Regions from separate parts of the Nissabacter archeti genome, predicted to be linked through region 2. Evidence: predicted binding sites of a transcription regulator. Region 2 holds the regulator's gene; each other region holds the start of a gene.
The links. The regulator CRP, encoded in region 2, controls carbon source genes, mostly activating them, when cyclic AMP is high. The targets are predictions, from matches to a motif close to ATGTGANNNNNNTCACAT.
Positions count from the first base shown of each region.

Region 1: msrB (peptide-methionine (R)-S-oxide reductase MsrB) is a predicted target of CRP. The motif match lies at 1,866-1,883, and genes of this name have one in related genera.
Region 3: JK232_RS17975 (2-hydroxycarboxylate transporter family protein) is a predicted target of CRP. The motif match lies at 2,013-2,030, and genes of this name have one in related genera.

Region 1 is NZ_JAERKB010000014.1:46,913-50,190, reverse strand. Features, by position in the region: gene ansA (asparaginase) at 1-198, shown strand, start outside; gene pncA (bifunctional nicotinamidase/pyrazinamidase) at 265-903, shown strand; gene JK232_RS18540 (YeaC family protein) at 984-1,259, opposite strand; gene msrB (peptide-methionine (R)-S-oxide reductase MsrB) at 1,330-1,743, opposite strand; gene gapA (glyceraldehyde-3-phosphate dehydrogenase) at 2,091-3,086, shown strand; gene JK232_RS18525 (D-hexose-6-phosphate mutarotase) at 3,187-3,278, shown strand, end outside.
Region 2 is NZ_JAERKB010000002.1:346,055-349,332, reverse strand. Features, by position in the region: gene JK232_RS04305 (phosphoribulokinase) at 1-813, shown strand, start outside; gene JK232_RS04300 (OsmC family protein) at 845-1,252, opposite strand; gene crp (cAMP-activated global transcriptional regulator CRP) at 1,584-2,216, shown strand; gene JK232_RS04290 (YccS/YhfK family putative transporter) at 2,280-3,278, shown strand, end outside.
Region 3 is NZ_JAERKB010000013.1:99,942-103,219, reverse strand. Features, by position in the region: gene JK232_RS17980 (GntR family transcriptional regulator) at 1-448, shown strand, start outside; gene JK232_RS17975 (2-hydroxycarboxylate transporter family protein) at 493-1,842, opposite strand; partial or broken gene JK232_RS17970 (tautomerase family protein) at 2,625-2,867, opposite strand; gene JK232_RS17965 (SLC13 family permease) at 3,014-3,278, opposite strand, start outside.

The sequences.
Region 1 (3,278 bases), on a different contig from region 2:
ATCTCCGGCCGGGTCGATATGGGCGGCTACGCCACCGGCAACGCGCTGGCCCACGCCGGGGTGATCAGCGGCTTTGATATGACGGTGGAGGCGGCGCTGACCAAGCTGCACTTCCTGCTGAGCCTGTCGCTTTCTGCCGATGAAATCCGCGTGCAGATGCAACAGAACCTGCGCGGTGAACTCACCGATATGCCGTAACCCCTGTTACCGGGGCAGAGGCTGCCCCGGCCCCTTTCCGCTGTGCTGAATCATCAAGGAGAGCCCATGAGTACCGCCCTGTTACTGATTGACTTACAAAATGACTTCTGCCCCGGTGGCGCGCTGGCCGTCCAGGAAGGCGATCAGGTGATCGCCGTGGCCAATCAGGCGATCGCCGTGTGCCGCCGCCGCGGCTGGCCGGTCGTCGCGAGCCAGGACTGGCACCCCGCCGCCCATCGCAGTTTTGCCGTGAATTCCGGCCAGGCACCGGGCACGCTGGGCGAACTGAACGGCCTGCCGCAGGTGTGGTGGCCGGTGCACTGTGTGCAGGAGCAGCCGGGTGCCGCATTCCACCCGGATCTGGCGCAGGACGGCATTGATGAGGTGTTCCGCAAAGGGCAAAACCCGGACGTTGACAGCTACAGCGCCTTCTTTGATAACGGCCGCCGCACTGAGACGGAGCTCGACAGCTGGCTGAAAGGGCGCGGCATCACCACGCTGGTGGTGATGGGGCTGGCCACGGACTACTGCGTGAAATACAGCGTGCTGGATGCGCTGGCGCTGGGCTATACCACGTCAGTGATCACCGACGGGTGCCGCGGGGTGAATTTGCAGGAAGATGACAGCCTGGCCGCGTTTGAAGAGATGCAGCAGCATGGCGCACACCTGATCGCCCTGAAGACCTTTGAAATGGGCGCACACTGAGCCACTGCCGGACGCAATAAAAAAGCGCGCCCTTTCCGGTCGCGCTTTTTTTATGTCAGCCTGCTTCAGCAACCCACAGATTACTGCGGCTTCAGGGTCACCAGCGGCGAGGTAATGCCGAATTCCTGCTTCAGCTCCTGCTTGCTTTTCATCACCATCTGGCCCTGGGTATTGATGGTCATATGCTGGGCGTCATGGTTGTGACGCGCCTGATAGAGCATGACTGCCTGTAAACTGTGCGCTTTTTGTGCCTCGGTCAGGGCCACGCCGTCCGGCCATTTGCCGGTCTCCACCGCCTGCTGCAGACGCTGGTAAATTTCCGGGGTCATTACCGCGATCAGCTCATCTATTTCCACAGGATTATTCCTCTTTTTGCTGCGCCAATGAATAATTTGCTGAATCGATTCTATAACCGCAATTTATCAATTAACCTGCGGTTTTTTCGCCGTTTTCACCGTCAATAAAGCTGAGTGAGGCAGAATTGACACAATAGCGCTCACCGGTGGGTTGCGGGCCGTCCGGAAAAACGTGGCCGAGGTGGGCATCACACTGCGCACAACGGATTTCTATCCGGTGCATATTGTGGGAGTAATCATCAATATATTTTATTGAATCATCCCGCACCGGCTCGTAAAAACTCGGCCAGCCACAACCGGAATCATATTTGGAATCGGAGTAAAACAGCGGGGCATTACAGCACAGGCAGTGGTAAATCCCTTCGCGTTTATTGTGCAGCAATTTACCGGTGTAAGGGGCCTCGGTGCCGCGCTCCTGGGTGACGTAGCGCTGTATCTCGTTGAGTTGTACAGGATTTTCTGCGCGTTCAATCTCTTTCGTCATGGTCATGGGTCTCGCGTTGGCGACGTTACAAAATAAATAACGTTTAATTATAACAAAAAATTAACAACCATGCGGATTATTTTGGCCTAAACTTGATGCCATAAAGGCCGCGCTTGACTATTGTGTGACAGCGATCACATATATAGCCCAAGTGGGGTTTAGACAGGGGTTCACCGCCCCCATGTGACCAGAGAGACGGCAGAAAACGGAATGGGTAATAAGCGTACAATTGGTGTTGGCAGCTTTGACTTATAGCAACAATTGACACGATTCCGCTTGACGCTTGATAAGGTTTTTGTAATTTTACAACCAACCTTTTATTCACTAACAAATAGCTGGTGGAATATATGACTATCAAAGTAGGTATCAACGGTTTTGGCCGTATCGGCCGCATTGTTTTCCGTGCTGCTCAGGAACGTTCTGATGTTGAGATCGTCGCAATCAACGACCTGTTGGATGCAGAGTACATGGCTTACATGCTGAAGTATGACTCTACTCATGGTCGTTTCAACGGGACTGTAGAAGTAAAAGACGGTCACCTGGTTGTGAACGGCAAAACCATTCGTTGTACCTCTGAAAAAGATCCGGCTAACCTGAAGTGGGACGAAGTCAACGTCGACGTGGTGGCTGAAGCGACCGGTATCTTCCTGACTGACGAAACCGCGCGTAAACACATCACCGCCGGTGCCAAGAAAGTCGTGCTGACCGGCCCGTCCAAAGACAACACCCCGATGTTCGTGATGGGCGTGAACCACAAGTCTTACGAAGGTCAGGACATCGTTTCCAACGCATCCTGCACCACCAACTGCCTGGCACCGCTGGCGAAAGTCATCAACGACAACTTCGGTATCGTTGAAGCGCTGATGACCACCGTTCACGCGACCACCGCCACCCAGAAAACCGTTGACGGCCCGTCCCACAAAGACTGGCGCGGCGGCCGCGGCGCATCTCAGAACATCATCCCATCCTCTACCGGTGCAGCTAAAGCGGTAGGTAAAGTGATCCCTGAGCTGAACGGCAAACTGACCGGTATGGCGTTCCGCGTTCCGACCACCAACGTGTCTGTGGTTGACCTTACTGCCCGTCTGGAAAAACCAGCGACCTATCAGCAAATCTGTGACGCGATCAAAGCGGCTGCAGAAGGCGAGCTGAAAGGCGTTCTGGGTTACACCGAAGACGAAGTGGTGTCCACTGACTTCAACGGCGAAAAACTGACTTCCGTGTTCGACGCGAAAGCCGGTATCGCCCTGAACGACAACTTTGTGAAACTGGTTTCCTGGTACGACAACGAAACCGGCTACTCCAACAAAGTTCTGGACCTGATTGCCCACATCTCTAAATAAGTGCGCATCAGAGCAGAGTAAGAAAAGGCGACGCTGAGTCGCCTTTTTTATTGGGTGCAGTTTCCACACCGGGCATTTTCCTGTTAAGAAGGCCACGATCATGAATGAGAATATTTTTACCCTTCCCGTGACACAACAGATTACCCCTACCCTCAGCGAACGCCAGATTGGCCAGTTACCGGTCATTGTGGT
Region 2 (3,278 bases):
ACCACCAGCCTGGCATTTCGTAAAATTTTCCAGGAGCTGAACCTCCATGCCGCCGAACTGGAGGGCGACAGCTTCCACCGCTACACCCGGCCGGAAATGGACATGGCAATCCGCAAGGCACGCGACCTGGGGCGGCACATCAGTTACTTCGGCCCGGAAGCCAATGATTTCGGCCTGCTGGAACAATCGTTTATCCAATACGGGAAAGACGGCACCGGCCGCTCACGCAAATACCTGCACACCTATGACGAAGCGGTGCCTTACAACCAGGTGCCGGGTACGTTTACCCCGTGGCACCCGCTGCCGGAAGAGACGGACGTGCTGTTTTATGAGGGGCTGCACGGCGGCGTGGTCACGGAGTTGCATGACGTCGCCCAGCATGTTGACCTGCTGGTGGGCGTGGTACCGATCGTGAACCTGGAGTGGATCCAGAAACTGATCCGCGATACCAGCGAGCGCGGCCATTCGCGTGAAGCGGTCATGGATTCGGTAGTGCGATCGATGGAGGATTACATCAATTACATCACGCCGCAGTTCTCCCGCACCCACATCAACTTCCAGCGTGTGCCCACTGTTGACACGTCCAACCCCTTTGCCGCCAAAGCGATCCCCTCCCTGGACGAGAGTTTTGTGGTGATCCACTTCCGCGGGCTGGATTCTATCGACTTCCCTTACCTGCTGGCGATGCTTCAGGGATCATTTATTTCGCACATCAACACGCTGGTGGTGCCGGGCGGAAAAATGGGGCTGGCGATGGAGTTAATCATGGGGCCGCTGGTACAGCGGTTGCTGGAAGGGAAGAAAATCATCTGAGGCCGGGCGGCGCAAGAGCCGCCCGGTCAGATTACCCGACAGCGATAATTTCAAAACTGTGGGTGACCGCGGCGGCCTTACCCAGCATCAGCGAGACGGAGCAGTATTTCTCCGCTGACAGATTCACCGCACGCTCCACGGCTTTCTCCGTCAGCCCTTTGCCGGTCACCACAAAATGCAGATTGATCTCCGTAAAGGTGCGCGGTGCCTCGTCACGGCGCGCCGACGTCAGGCGCACTTCGCAATCCCGCACATCATTGCGCCCTTTTTGCAGAATAGAAACCACATCAATGGCGCTGCAGCCGCCCACCGACATCAGCACCATTTCCATCGGGCTTGGCGCTTTATCACCGGCATTGCCGTCCATCAGAACCTGGTGGCCTGAGGCGGATTCGCCCATAAACGTCAGCCCTTCAACCCACTTAACCCGTGCCTGCATACGTCATTCTCCGGTTATTTTCTTAAAACAGCCTACCTTGCCGTACTAAAACAGGCAATCAGGCCGATCTTCATCATGCTGAAGCGAGACAACAGAAGACACCCGGTTCTGGCTGTGATAAAACAAACCCGAAACAAAATGTTCTGTATGGAGCAAGGTCAGGTTTTTAACGGAGCGGCGGGGCTGCCCGATGGTTCCTTTTTGGCCGTTACCTTGCAACATTATCAGACAGTTAATACTCTACAATAATGCATCTCTTTTTAAGAACGCCGTACAGGGAACTCTGAGCCCTGTGATTTTGGGCAGCGATTACAACAGAGGATAAAAGCAAATGGTTCTCGGCAAACCGCAAACAGACCCTACTCTCGAATGGTTCCTGTCTCATTGTCATATTCATAAATACCCTTCCAAAAGTACGCTGATTCACCAGGGTGAAAAAGCCGAAACGCTCTACTACATCGTAAAAGGCTCGGTCGCCGTGCTGATTAAAGATGAAGAGGGCAAAGAGATGATCCTCTCTTACCTCAACCAGGGGGATTTCATCGGTGAACTTGGCCTGTTCGAAGAGGGCCAGGAGCGCAGCGCGTGGGTACGCGCCAAAACAGCCTGTGAAGTGGCGGAGATTTCCTACAAAAAATTCCGTCAGCTGATCCAGGTTAACCCGGATATTCTGATGCGCCTCTCCTCGCAGATGGCGCGCCGCCTGCAGGTCACGTCAGAGAAAGTCGGCAATTTAGCGTTCCTGGACGTGACCGGCCGGATCGCGCAAACCTTGCTGAACCTGGCCAAGCAGCCGGATGCCATGACGCACCCGGATGGTATGCAGATCAAAATCACCCGTCAGGAAATTGGCCAGATTGTGGGATGCTCCCGCGAAACGGTTGGCCGTATCCTAAAAATGCTGGAAGATCAGAACCTGATCTCCGCCCACGGTAAGACGATTGTCGTTTACGGCACCCGTTAACCTCTCGTAAAAACGGCGCATACGCGGCCCGCCCGCGCTGCGCCGTTGTCTTTGTGAGCACCCATGTGGCGTAGGCTTATCTACCATCCTGAGGTCAATTACGCGCTCAGACAAACGCTGGTACTTTGTCTGCCGGCGGCGATTGCCCTGCTGTTCGGCCAGCTGCAAACCGGCCTGCTGTTCTCCCTGGTCCCTGCCTGCTGCAACATCGCCGGCCTCGATACCCCGCACAAACGTTACTTCAAACGGCTGGCCATCGGCGGCACCCTGTTCGCGGTGTGCAGCCTCGTGCTGCAATTGCTGCTGCTCTATGCCCACTGGCCGCTGCCGCTGATCATGCTGACGCTGGCGCTGCTGCTCGGCGTGACCGGGGAGATAAGCCCGCTGCACGGCCGCCTGCTGAACGGTACCCTGGTGGCGGCCATTTTCACCCTGAGCATGGCCGGGACGGCACCGCTGTGGCAGGCACCGGGCCTGTTTGTGCTCGGGACAGTCTGGTACGGGCTGTTTACCTGGGGCTGGTTCCGCCTGTGGAAAGAGCAGCCGATGCGCGAAAACTTAAGCCTGCTCTACCGTGAACTGGGGGAATATCTGGAGGCGAAATACAGCCTGCTGACCCAGCATACTGACCCGGAAACCGCGCTGCCGCCGCTGCTGAAACGCCAGCAGAAAGTGATGGAGCTTATCGTCCAGAGCTACCAGCAGCTGCACATGCTTTCCAGTGAAAATAACCCGCACAATAAACAGCTGTTCCGCACCTTCCAGGTGGCGCTGGATCTGCAAGAGCACATTACCGTCAGCCTCCATCAGCCGGAAGAGGTGCAGAAGCTGGTGGCGCAGAGCCAGGCAGAAGCGATAATCCGCCGCAATGCGGAAGTGATCGCCCAGCGGCTGCGGATGGTGGCGGACGACATCCTCTACCATCGCCGCCCCGGGCCGTTCGCGATGGACAAAGAGCTGCAGGCGCTGGAGAAGCTCGCCAACCGTTACCAGGACAACCCGGTCGGCCGCTTCTGCTATTACCACTTCAGCCGTATCGCCCGCCTGTTGCAGACCCAGCGC
Region 3 (3,278 bases), on a different contig from region 2:
CTGGATGTTTACAGAGTCGATGTCATCCGGTGGGGCTTATAACGAAAGCTATCGTTTCAGGAAGATCATTGAACCCGCCGGAATTCTTGAACCCACTTTCAAACTTGATGAGGCCAGCATCCTTCAGTGTCAGGAAGAGCAGAAATGGCTATGTAATGGGGCCATTTTCTCTGTTACGCCGGCACAAATATTTGATGCTAATACCCGGCTGCATGAAGCTATTGCCGCCTGTTCAGGCAACATGTTTATCCTTGACTCATTACGGCGTTTAAACCGTGTGCGCCGTCTGATGGAGTATACGAAAGCTGTGGACCGTGATCAGGCCCTGCGCCGCTGTAAAGAGCATCTGGTTTTGATCGGATTGCTACTTGAAGACGATAGAGAGGCTGCTTCCGACTATATGCGTATGCACCTTTCAGATGCTTCCCGCGAGAAACAGGCAAAATAAAAAGCCCGGACATAGTCCGGGATTTTTTGATGTGGCCAGTATGGTCAGTACATCAGATGCAACAGGATCAGGGCGACAGCCACAGTGATACCTCCACCGATACGCGTAGCAATCTGCGCGAATGGCATAAGGCGCATGCGGTTACTCGCTGTCAAAATAGCGATATCGCCCGCACCGCCCATCCCGCTGTGGGTACTGGTAACAATGGCTGCTTCAACGGGATAGAGGTTGACGAAGCGGGCAGTAAAGAAACCGCCTGTTACCATTGCCAGCACCGTTGACACGATGGTAATCAGGTTTGCCGGCGCGAAGCCCGCAATTAGACTCTCCCATGGTGTTAGAATTAAGCTGAAAGTGAACAAAATCGGGAAAGCCATCGCTGTCAGTGCAAACTTGTAGACTACAGCTGAGCCCGCCTGAATGCGTGGGGAAATCAGATGGCACAGCATCAGCAATACTGCCAGGAACAGCATGACGACAGGCGCGGGCCACTTCAGCAGGTCATGCATTAATACGCCTACCAGATAGAGCATGACCGCCACGATGGCAGCGGCAGCAACGGCACGAATATCACAGCCCTTCTCTGCCTTTGACTGTTTGCCCAGCAGGTCTTCAGCGCCCGGCTGCAGCACACCGTTACCGCTTAAATGGGGCAGTCTATTACCAAGGTTCGCCAGCAGGCCGGCAAGAATAACCGCGGTCAGGTTGCCGACCATGATGGCAGGCATCACTTTCGCCAGCATTTCACCCTGGTCAAGCCCAAGTATTTGCGAATATCCAATCGTCAGTGGGATAGCGCCTTCACCGACTCCGCCAGCCATAATAGGCACCACGATATAGAAAAATGTGTGCTCTATGTCGATACCCAACAACACACCAACGCCGGTCCCGACAATTCCAGCACAGAGTGTGCCTACGGCAAGTGGGGCGAAGATTTTCAGAAAGCCTTTAATCAACAATGAGCGGTCCATACTCAGGATCGAACCCACAATGACAGCAGCGATGAACAGGTTGAGAATTTTACTGGTTTTGAAGAATTCACCCACGCTGTCGGTCATTGGCTGAGGGATCCAGCCTAAGTACCCCAAAAGAGAGGGAACGAAGGTTACCAGCACCGCACCGCCGCCAATATTTCTCAAGAGAGGCAAACGATTACCAATTTCACCTAAGGTAAAGGCGAATGTTGCCGCAATGGCAATGACCATTGCCAGCTCCCTGGTTATCCCATTGATAGCCGTAAAGCTGATCATCAGAATAACCATGACGATGTAGACAGGTAAGGGAATGATGCCAATGTCGAAGTCCATGAGTTTCCACCAGGTTTTCACCCAGCCCGGCTGATTTTCTATGTCCTTTCCTGAGGCTTTATCTTTGCTTTCAGTAATGTTGACCATCGTCTTTCTCTGCGTTGATTCCAGACCTGGTGTTACATCTGGATGAGTAAGAGGTAGGGAATTATCCAAGGAGTCATTTACGAATTTTTAACATGAGCAACATCAATCTAGCCCTTTGCGGTTCTTTGGATCAACAAAATACCATTATGGTTAACACCTATTTTCTTCAGATGTGATCAGACCCACACATCACGTCCAGCGTCATAATTCCATGTATTTGGCAGGATTAATGAGCTGCAAACAAACACCCACCCGGATGGCGCTGCACGCTAAACTCTTTGCGGTTTATCCGCGCCCTTTCTGTCGCGAAGCGGGTTTGTCTGGCCCGGCGCAGAGCATGGCTGGACTGCTTATTGAGATGAACAATACCGCTACATTATCGGCAAAGCCGCACTGACAGAATTTACTGGCATGTCGAACGCGCAGCGGAAAAGTGGGGAACAGGCAAGCATCTCCGGCTCAAAAGAGCAGTTAAAACGGCTTTTCGGCGAACAAGCCTCTGCACCCTTACACGTTTTTTATCAAAGAACGGACAGAGGATGACAAGACAGGCAATGTGCCGATAGACGCGGGTTGTGATGACTGATCCGGCAGCGGGCGGCGTCATATTATTTCGCTGGCGGGCAGTGAATTCAGCCAGACAGGGCCTGGCCTTTTATCGGGTATGGTGGCTTCATCCCTGCGTGCTGTTACGGCGTTGCTGTATATGCGCCAAAGCTGAAAAAAGAGATGAGGCTATACTCATAGCCTCATTTTCGTTGTGCTGGGACAGCGCGTATTCGCTATTTCCCACGCTCACTATAAAGCACGCCACCGCGCGCTTTATCGCTGGCTTTGGTCTCGACGATCGACACCACCACGCGATCGCGCTCTACGCCGAAACTCTCCACTACGGCCTCGGTGATCTTCACCATCAGGGTTTTCTTCTGCTCGGCAGAACGGCCCTCTACCGCATAAACTACAATCTCAGGCATTCTCTTATCCTCTTTCTTTAATAATATGCTCCGCCGCACACGGCGATTCGCGCGGCGGAGGCGGAAAGCTCGGCGACGTCACGGCGAATGATCATCACCTAAACGCGCAGCCGAGCTGCCAGCGCTGCGGGGCTAAGGTAGGATTCGTCGCCGGCGCGTCGAAACTATATTGATGCCGTTCTACCGGGATCATGGCGTCACACCGGTACGATGCCGAGCAGCATCGCCGCCAGCAGCGCGCTGACGCTCAGGATCCATACTTTGATCATTGAATGACGGATATGCTCGTCCACGCGCAAATTGAGCAGACTCAGGCCAAGATAGGTCGCGGGAATGACCGGGCTAAGCAGCAAACCAATCTGCTCGGTGATCAGCATGGCGATAGTGACGTGCAGAGGCGAGACATTGAAGTTCTGGCCCAGCCCTACCGCCAGCGGCAGCAGAGCGAAATAGAACGCGTCG